DNA from 2 places in the Aliiglaciecola sp. SL4 genome. Region 1 is predicted to be linked to the other one. Evidence: riboswitches for the same ligand, from Rfam matches in the RefSeq annotation. Region 1 holds a riboswitch; the other holds the start of a gene.

Region 1 (5,260 bases):
CAAATAATCAATTCAACAAACTCATCTGGTGTCATTTTTGCGCCAAAAATTGCCTTGTATTTATCGTTCACAATAAACGTTGGCACGCTGTGAACCCCTTTGGTCAATTTATCATTCTTACGCACTGCGCCACGTATTCCATAGCTATTGGCTAGCTTTTTCAACTTTACACTATCACCGCCAGCTTCAGAATAAACTTGTAAAATATCATCCATGGAGGCAATACTTTTGCGTTCTTTATGAATGGCAGTAAAAAGCGCAGTGTTAAATTTGTCTGCTTCACCTAACTTCCGTGCGGCTAACATCGCTTTAGTTGCTGCGTTCTGGGTATCTTGTTCGGCACCCCCCATAAAGTTCACATGGGCTTTGGTAAAAGTGACATCACTGGGCAATTTAGCTTTAAGTTCTTTTGCGATGCTCTCGAAAGTAAAGCAGTGTGGGCACCAAAATGAGAACACTTCACGAACCTGTTTAGTTTGGCTCGGTATATCTTTTATTACAGTGTAGTGTTCACCTTCTTCCCACTTCGATTGCGCCATGGCTAAAGCTGGAACTGCGCATACAAATGCTATTAAAAAATTGCGCGTTAATTTAAAAATCATATAAATAAAATCCTATAAAAGTAATGTTATTAACTTTGTTTAGATAACCAAACAACTAAATCTGCGATATCGTCTCTAGTCATACCTTGTGCAACGGTAGCTTGATATTTTCCATTTACAATAAAGTTAGGAACCCCACTCAAGTGCTGACGATAGGTTTCGATGGTTTGGTTATTTTGTTTAAGCAGATTATTAATTTGGAAACTAGTCTCCAATTTGTCGAACTCGCCGTTATCAACGCCTTTGGCTAAGAAAATGTTTCGTAACTCTGGCGTACCGGTAATCAGTTGACGTTGTAAATGAATATAACTAAAGATGGCGCTATTTATTTCCTCTTCTCTGTCCATACTTCTGCCAATTAGTAGGGCTTTTGTTGCCGCATCTTGAATTTCTGGGCTAGTAAAGCGCATAAAGTTTACATGCACTTTTTTGAACGTGACATCTTTATCTAATTTAAGCTTTATCTGTTCTACAATAGGTTCAAAATTAAAACAATGTGGACACCAGAATGAAAAGAATTCAAGTACTTCGGGCTCTTCTGAAACCTCGTCACTAATGATTTGGTAGTGAGTGCCTTCCTTCCATTTAGCTGGCGGAGCAGTTGCTTCTGATGGGCTCTCTTTAGAGCAGGCTTGCAGTGATAAAAGTATAAATAACGCAAATACAGTTGATAGTTTTTTCATATCAATCAATTCCTTCAAAAATTTGCTAAAGGTTATCATAGCTAGTAAAAGATTAGGTATAGTTAATCAGTCAGATGAATATAATCTGCGGATGAAATGCATAAAAAAACCGCTTCAAGAAGCGGTTTTTTGTATATTTAAGTTTTTCTACAAGCTAATGGTGGTTGACACAAAAAAGTTTTGACCTGCCGTATTAAAGCCATTTACTTCCTGATAATTGTCATCAAACAGATTATTTACACCGGCTTTAACACTCACTGATTCAACTATTCGCCAGCGAGCCGTTAAGTTTGTTACTTGGTAATCATCTATTTTTACGCCAGCAATATCCACCGCATTTCTAACACTTCTAAATGTTAGCTCTGCAGCGAGTTTGTCGTCTAACCAAACGTGTCTAATTCCAACATTGAATTTGTTCCTGGGTCTTCTCAAACGAGCTTCACCCGCACTGTCTTCTGCGTCGTTGTAAGTGTAGTTGGCCCATACTTTTAATCCGTTAGCGAACACTTGTTCTACGCTAGTTTCAATACCTTTGGATTTACTTTCTCCGCTAGATTGTAAATACCCTTGATAAGATGCTAAATCGAAAACAATTTCGTTTTCTATGGACTGTTTGAAAAAGACCATTTCAGCACTCAATCCATTTTTGGTATCGATGACAAAACCTAGATCTAAGCCTTCGCTGTTTTCTTCAGCCAATTGCAAGCCTGCAGCGTCACCGTATGCATAAGGACCATCGTTATAGCTTTGTTCATAAATACTTGGCGCGCGGAACCCGGTGCCATAGGTGGTTTTAAATTTCACATCAGCAAAATCAAATGGTACGACTTTAACCGCACCTAAGCGCACACTATTATGTTTACCGAAGGTATCATTGTCGTCGTATCTGTAACCTAGGTTGAATGCCAGTTGATTGTCGAATTGACCTAGCCATTCTACAAATAGACTTTTCTGATCTCGGCTTAAATCATTGCCATCGATTTCCTGGGTTTCTTTTTCCAAGCCAAAGACGAAGTCGTGCTGCTTCCAGTTTAGGCTACCTAAGTATTCGAACTTATCGATGCTACCTGAATTGCTAAACCCGTATTCGCCATTATTGATATAATCTCGATCTACATCAGTTTTATTATAAGCAACTTGATGTTGACTATTGTTCCCTTGATAACTTACAGCGCCGCGAAACGTTTGCTGTTCAGCTTCAGTGCTACAGGCATTGATTAACGCGAAAGTGGCATTGTCGTAGCAACCATCGTATTGATTTTCGGCATCGACATTTCGAAACACTAAAGACGCCGCGATGTTTTCCGTTAAGGTCAATTGACCTTTAAAGTGCACGCTTTGGTTGTCATAACCATCTTTCTCGCCACTTTCATCGCTAGTTTTCGCGTTAAAACCGTCACTTTTGACTTTTGCAGCCGATAAAAAAAATGCACCGCTATTGTTGCCAGCAGCAATGTCAGCATTAAATATTTGTGTGTCAAATGTACCCGCAGCTAAGGTGCCACTGGCCTCAAACCCTTTTACTGGTTGCTTACTGTACATACTGATAATACCACCAGCGTCAGCCCCGTATGAAAGCCCTTGAGTACCACGTAAAATCTCTATTCGAGATAATTGGTTAATTAACACATCATCAAAAATTGGAGCAACTTGTGGAGAAGATGTATCACTTAGCTCTACGTCATCTATATATAGTTTGGTTCTGAATGCTTCTTCACCGCGAATTCTGACAGCTGTACTCTTACCTAAACCGCCTGAATTTGATACGCCAACACTTGGGGTTTGACGCAAAATTTCAGTTACATTGATTGCTGTCTGCATTTCAATATCGCTTTCGTCTAACACAGAAACACTGGTCGCTAGTCGGTTAGTGGGTAACTGAATTCGGCTAGATACAACGGTCATCTTTTCAATGTCTTGTTGTTCTGGTGAGTTTGATTGAGCATAGAGATTGGAAGATGCTAGAGCCAAGCTAACGCTTAACCCTATAAGAGTAGTTTTATTTTGCATTTTGTTTAGCCTTGTTAAGTACTCCGCCCGAGTACTAGATCATATGAGTGACAGTTTGTGGTTTTGTGCACAAACCTATGCGTCTCAGGCCGGTATCCGGGCTTACAAGTGTCGTAACAGACTCGATTAATACCTTCCCATTCTTTCAAACAGTGGTAACTTATTAATCATCAATACTTTTTGGTATCACTTGTTTACCGTTGCGGGGGCAGCGTCAGCATAAATCAGATATTACTCTAATTGCACTGTCTTCCCGTTTAACCACCCATGGTGGCACCTAAGAGGTGAGCATTATATCCATCTGTTCTTAAAAAAATAGGGGTTTATGCTTTCTGTTATTAAAATAAGGTCAGACTTGGTTCTTGGAGGGCGGAATATTGTTCTTTTAAGGCTAAAATCTGTTGTTCCCAATATTTAGCATCTGCAAACCAAGGGAACGCTTGAGGAAAGGCGGGATCCTGCCAGCGACGCGACAACCACGCCATATAATGGACCATGCGCATTGCGCGTAAAGGTTCAATTAAACTTAATTGCCCACTATCGAATTGAGCAAATTCTTCGTAGGCTTCAACTAGGGTATCCATTTGTATTCGTTGCTGGTATGTATCACCAGATAACATCATCCATAAATCTTGAATGGCGGGTCCCATTCTACAATCATCCAAATCCACGAAAGTCGGACCGTCTCGCCACAAAATATTGCCAGGATGGCAATCTCCGTGAAGACGTATGGAAGAATTGGGTTTATATAAGCTAGCAGCTAACGCTGTCACTTGCTCTAAAATAGTGAAAAATGCCGTGTGCAAGCTGCTCGGAATGAGTTCTGTTTTCTGCAGGGTTGCTGTTGCTTCAAGCAAGTGCTCCTGAATACTAAACGTTGGTCGGTAAGCAAACGACTGGCCTTTTGATACTTGGTGGATACGACCAATAAAGCGTCCCATCCATTCCAGTTGATCAAGGTTATCAACCTCAAATTGACGGCCACCCACGGAAGGAAAGATAGCAAAATAAAACCCCTGATAATTGTGTAATGATGCGTTCTCCGTCCGTAAGGGAGCAACTACAGGGATTTCACGGTCATGCAGTTCTTGAGCAAAATCATGCTCTTCTTGAATTTGTTCTCGAGTCCAGCGCTGAGGACGGTAAAACTTGGCCACATAGCGTCGTTTGTCATCACAAACAAACTGATAAACCCTATTTTCATAACTGTTTAATGCCAATAAGCCTGAGTCTACTAAGTATCCTTTAGACTCAATGGCATCTAAAATGGTATCAGGGCCGAGTTGTGCAAAATCAAAGGTGGTTGCATTTAAGTCATTCATCGATAAATGAACTTACTAGTTTCGCTCATCTCAACGGGATCGCTGTTGCCATCAATTGAAGTAACCTTAAATTGAAATTCTGTTACAGTTTCGTTTAACGCATAAGGGTCAATAGCAATACTTATGGGCAAGTTCAAGACTTCACCACCTGCAACAGTGACTTGGTCTGGACCTATGTATTTATTCCCCTCTAAGCCCACAATGTCAATTTTATACGTGTGTTCAGTTTGTGACTTATTCAGTACTTTTAAGGTATATACGTTCTCAATAAGACCGTCGTTGGTTTCTCTAAATAGTGAGTTGCGATCTCTGATAATGTCGACTTCTAATGGCACCCTAGCAATAATTTCATAGGTTAAGAGGGAGGTCATAATAAATAGTACAACCGCATACCCAATTAATTTAGGTCGAAATATTTTAGTCTTACCTCCGGCTAGTTCATGTTCAGAAGTAAAACTAATCAATCCTTTAGGGTAATTCATTTTTTCCATTACCCCATTACAAGCATCAACACAGGCACCGCAGTTAATGCACTCGTATTGCAAACCATTGCGGATATCGATACCTGTGGGACATACCTGAACGCACAAGTTACAATCTATACAGTCGCCAATGCCTTTTTGTTTGATTTCTTCGTGACTGG
Region 2 (5,260 bases), on a different contig from region 1:
AGCGTCCTCGGTTTTTTTGCAGGGCAAATAAGAAAAATAAGCTGCCAATGGCTGATGTGATAATCCCAATGGGGATTTCTTGATTTTCTACAACCACCCTGGCGATGACATCGATCCATATTAAAAAACTACCGCCAACTAACACACTGCCGACAATTAAATTTCTGCTCGTTACTCCAAACCAGCCTCTAACAATATGCGGTATCATTAACCCAACAAAGCCGATACCACCACAATATGCGACTATGCAGGATGTTAGTGCGGCGCAAATGACTAATACCAGTAAACGCAGTGAATCAACTTTGATCCCTAAGGTTTGAGCGTTTTCATCACCTAATAACATTGCGTCCATATGACGACCAAAAAGCCAAAGTAAAACAACACTAATGGTAACGATTGGAAGCATAATCCAGACGAACCACATTTGCGCATTGGCTAAGCTTCCTAGTAACCAAAATATCACTTTATTAGCGGCAAAGGGTTCCGCCATAAATAATAAAAAGTGGCTTAGGGCACTGAGCATAAATGACACCGCCACGCCTGCCAAAAGTAAATGTTCGGTACGATTTCCAAACAGTTTTCGAGACAAAATCTGTACAATAGTGACTGCCAGAAATGCACCAAGGAACGCAGCTAGCGGTAACGCATAAGTAAAGGGGATTTGAGCTAGGTACGCAAAAATCGAAGAGTGTGAGGCCAAACTACCATTAAACAATAGGGTTGAAATACTTGCTCCTAGACCTGCTCCAGAAACCACTCCAAATAGATAGGGATCTGCTAAAGGGTTACGATATACATTTTGCAAAGTCGCCCCGGCAACGGCTAACCCCGCACCCACTAAAAAGCCCACAAGCACCCTAGGTAAGCGAACTTGCCAGAAAATAACCTCTTCAACATTGGCTTCACAACTATTTGCCATACAGCGTAATACACTGAGTAAATCTAGGTCAGCGGCACCAAAGAATAGACCTCCTAGGATACTAAGTATGCTAAAACTGGCTAGAAATCCCCACTTGCCCTTAGACATCAGCTAAACCCATATCACCTGCGGGCTCTTCAATATCGATGTTGGGGGGATAAAATTCGATTCTTATTTTGTTATTGTTGGGCTTTTCAATTACTTGGCATGGAGTTTTGAAAACCTGTTGCAAGCGTTGTTCTGTCAATACTTGTTTGGGTGGGCCGAAGGCTAACAACTGCCCTTGGGCAAGCAGGCATATTTTATCGCAATAGTCGGCTGCATGATTTAAGTCATGTAAGCTCATCACTATAGTAACTTTGTTGTGCTTCGCTATTTTGCGCAATAAAGATAATATTTGATGCTCATAATACACATCTAAATGGTTTATGGGTTCATCTAAAACAAATAACCCTGCTCCTTGCACCAATGCTCTAGCAATTTGCCCTCGTTGTTGCTCGCCTCCTGATAAAGAGCTAAACAGTTGGTGGCTTTTTTCAGTCAAACCCACTTCCGCGATTGCTTGTGCAACTCTGGATTTGTGCTCAGTTGATACGCTAGAAAACATAGACTGATGGGGAAGTAAGCCCATACTAACTATTTGTTCTAAATTGAGATTGAAGACACTATTATTGAACTGGTTCACTACCGCGATTTGTTTCGCTCGGATACTTGCAGTGAAACTTTCAATTGGGGTTGTCTGCCAGAATACCTGTTGTTCAGACCGGTACTGTCCCGAGATTAACTTCAACAAGGTGGTTTTACCCGCACCGTTAGGTCCCACAACCCCAATGATTGTCCCTTTTTCTGTCTGAAACTGTATATCAGAAAGTATCTGTTTTTCGTCAATATAGTAATTAAGATGGTTAAGTTTGAGCATTGTTGTGACAGTTTTTTCCATTCTTCTGAGTCGTTCTAGTCCGGCGATAGATTTTTGTTAGTCGAGTGCCCGCCTTCGTACCGATTTATTCGACATGAACGTTGTTGACAATAGGGGGATTCGCAATGAAATGATTACCCAAGACGATCGTGAATTCCCGCACGCTAGAAAAAAGTTATAGCTGAAGATCTGGCTGGTATCTGACTCATGACTGACAATATTGCCTATCAATTACAGTTGCGGGTACAGTTTTGGATTTACACCAAATTCCCATTTCGTTTCACTTGATGCGCAGGAAATAAAATTATCCCTTACCTAAATAAAGTGAAAAACCGAATCTAATATATAGCCAAAATATAGCAATCTTTATGCTTGCGCCCTAGCGTTATTTGCGAAAAAAACGTTTAATATCGTACAAATAGAATAATTAGACAGGTGTATGGAAATGTTTAACGCCGCATCCCTATCGCGGACCATTGACGTTTTTAACGATAATATTTGCAAATTAGTAAGCTGGTTTACGTTATTTATGGCGTTAATCACATTGTTAATTGTGGTGCTACGTTATGGTTTTGATATTGGTTGGGTTGCGATGCAGGAATCTGTTATGTATTTGCACGCCTGTGTCTTTTTATTGGGCAGTGCTCACACGTTACGGGTTAACGAACATGTTCGAGTCGACATCTTTTACAGTGGGTTTGATAAGGTTAAAAAAGCTAAAGTCGATACTTTCGGTACTCTATTTTTTATGCTGCCGGTGAATCTGTTTATATTAATAATTTGCTGGGACTACGTGACATCCTCTTGGGCCATAATGGAAGACTCACAGGCAGCTGGTGGTTTACCTGCTGTCTTTTTACTTAAAACCTTCATACTGTTGTTCGCCGGTCTTATGGTTTTGCAAGGGATTTCCGAGTTAATTCGTAATATTAATGTCTGGTTGAATCATCCTAAAAACGCAATTACAGAGGATAAATAATGGAATACCTCTCACTGATAATGTTTTTAGTTGTTTGTTTAACCTTATTACTGGGTTATCCCGTTGCGTACACCTTAGCGGGTACCGCTTTAATATTTGCCGGCGGTGGCGCTTTATTTGGCGTTTTTGATACCGCTTACCTGCATGCTGTGCCTAGCCGACTCTACGGCATAGTTACCAACCAAACTTTGATTGCCGTGCCTTTATTCGTGTTTATGGGCGTCATGTTAGAAAAATCCAAAGTTGCTGAAAGACTATTAATCGCCATGGGACAAGTCTTTGGTAGGTTGAACTCAGGCTTAGCAATTTCTGTGGTTTTGGTTGGTATGTTGTTAGCAGCCAGCACTGGTATCGTCGGCGCTACCGTCGTTACCATGGGCTTGTTGTCATTACCTACCATGTTAAAACAAGGGTATTCCCCCTCATTTGCTACTGGGGCGATCTGTGCAACCGGTACCTTAGGGCAGATTATCCCTCCTTCTATTGCACTGGTTTTGTTAGGTGATGTGCTATCAAGCGCATTCCAGCAGGCTCAACTCAATATGGGGATATTCTCCCCTGAGTCGGTTTCTGTCGGGGATCTATTTATTGGTGCCTTAGTGCCAGGTATGATTTTGGTAGGGATGTATTTACTCTATGTGGTGTTGTTTGCTCACCGCCATATTGATAAAACCATAGGCGAGGAACAGCGTGAATCAAAAGTATCCATTAATTTAGCTGGGGCCTTGTTACCGCCACTTATCCTCATATTTGTGGTCTTGGGGTCTATCTTAGGGGGATTTGCTACGCCCACTGAGGCCGCTGGAGTGGGAGCTGCAGGTGCTCTTATTTTGGGCTTAGTGCAAAAACAAGTTGATTGGAACAAGTTAAAAGAAGTCATGTTAAGCACCACTCGAGTAACTTCTATGGTGTTTCTGATTCTCATTGGTGCTTCAATATTTTCCTTAGTGTTTAGAGGCTTTGGTGGTGAAGAGTTAATTGAGCACTTTTTTGAACAGCTACCCGGAGGCACATTCAGTGCCGTGTTGCTAGTAATGGTGGTGATCTTTTTACTCGGTTTTATTCTCGATTTTATCGAAATTACTTTTGTTGTGGTGCCTATCATTGCGCCAGTTTTGTTAGCTATGGGCGTCGATCCTATTTGGTTAGGTATAATGATTGCGGTGAATTTGCAAACTTCGTTTTTGACGCCACCTTTTGGTTTTGCATTGTTCTATTTGCGCGGAGTCGCGCCTGCGAATGTTCAGACCACTCAAATATATAAAGGCGTGATACCCTTTATTATTATTCAATTGCTATTATTAATAGGCTTGGCTATTTGGCCGGATCTGGTAACGTGGCTGCCTTCTATGTTGTGACCCTTATGGATTTATTGAAATGAAAACCTTAAAACTTGTCTCATTACTTTTTAGCATCATTGCTGTTACCGCCTGCGGTGGCAAGTCGTCTTCGGATGCTGGTGCCAGTGCCTCAGAGCAGACCTACGAATGGAAGTTAGTAACTTCGTGGCCGAAAAACTTTCCCGGGTTAGGTAGAGCCCCGGAAACATTTGCTAAAAACGTTGAGCGCATGTCTAACGGCCGCTTAAAAATTAAAGTGTTTGGTGCGGGCCAAATGGTCCCGGGGTTTGAAGTGTTTGACACTGTTTCCAGTGGGGCCGCTGAAATGGGACATTCAGGTTCTTATTATTGGAAAGGTAAAGCGCCAGCTGCACAAATTTTTACAGCTATCCCCTTTGGCATGAATGCCACTGAATTTAATGCTTGGTTGCACTATGGTGGTGGCTTAGAAATGTGGCGTGAACTCTATGCACCATTTAATTTAATTCCTTTTGCTGGTGGCAATACTGGTGTTCAAACCGCAGGTTGGTTTAAAAAAGAAATTAACAGCGTGGAAGATTTGCAAGGTTTAAAAATGCGTATCCCAGGTTTAGGGGCTGAGGTTCTTAAAAAATTGGGTGGTATTCCTGTGGCCCTGACCGGTGGTGAGTTATTTACGTCTTTGCAATCTGGTGCCATAGATGCGACAGAATGGGTTGGCCCATACAACGATTTATCATTCGGACTTTACAAGGCGGCAAAGTATTATTATCACTCAGGTTGGCATGAGCCGGGGGCTAGTTTAGAGTTTATTGTTAACAAAAGCGCATATGAATCTTTGCCAGAAGATTTACAGGCAATAATTGAGGTAGCCACTAGAGCCGTGAATCAAGATATGTGGGACGAGTATACAGCAGCGAATAATGATGCTGTACAAGCACTGGTTGAAACCCATGGCGTTGATATGCGCCCTCTTCCTAAAGATGTCATTGTAGCTCTTCGTGCCGCTAGCATTGAGGTGATGCAAGAGCAATCAGCTGCCGACCCTACGTTTGCTAAAATTTACGCGTCTTACCAAAAATTCCAAGAAGGGGTATCTAAATACCATCAAATTTCTGAAATGG

Evidence for each region. A riboswitch is a leader RNA that binds a small molecule or an ion and turns the genes downstream of it on or off. The one in region 1 is predicted to bind cobalamin.
Region 2: linked by a shared signal. The riboswitch ahead of AB6T38_RS11400 (ABC transporter ATP-binding protein) and the one ahead of AB6T38_RS18355 (TonB-dependent receptor plug domain-containing protein) in region 1 are both predicted to bind cobalamin.

Annotation. Positions count from the first base shown of each region.
Region 1 covers NZ_JBGOSE010000019.1:37,257-42,516, forward strand. The annotation lists gene AB6T38_RS18345 (thiol:disulfide interchange protein DsbA/DsbL) at 1-602, opposite strand, end outside; gene AB6T38_RS18350 (DsbA family protein) at 632-1,285, opposite strand; gene AB6T38_RS18355 (TonB-dependent receptor plug domain-containing protein) at 1,433-3,295, opposite strand; cobalamin riboswitch at 3,365-3,591, opposite strand; gene AB6T38_RS18360 (serine/threonine protein kinase) at 3,634-4,617, opposite strand; gene ccoG (cytochrome c oxidase accessory protein CcoG) at 4,614-5,260, opposite strand, start outside.
Region 2 covers NZ_JBGOSE010000006.1:261,704-266,963, forward strand. The annotation lists gene AB6T38_RS11395 (FecCD family ABC transporter permease) at 1-1,027, opposite strand, end outside; gene AB6T38_RS11400 (ABC transporter ATP-binding protein) at 1,020-1,859, opposite strand; cobalamin riboswitch at 2,012-2,141, opposite strand; gene AB6T38_RS11405 (TRAP transporter small permease subunit) at 2,284-2,817, shown strand; gene AB6T38_RS11410 (TRAP transporter large permease subunit) at 2,817-4,175, shown strand; gene AB6T38_RS11415 (TRAP transporter substrate-binding protein) at 4,195-5,260, shown strand, end outside.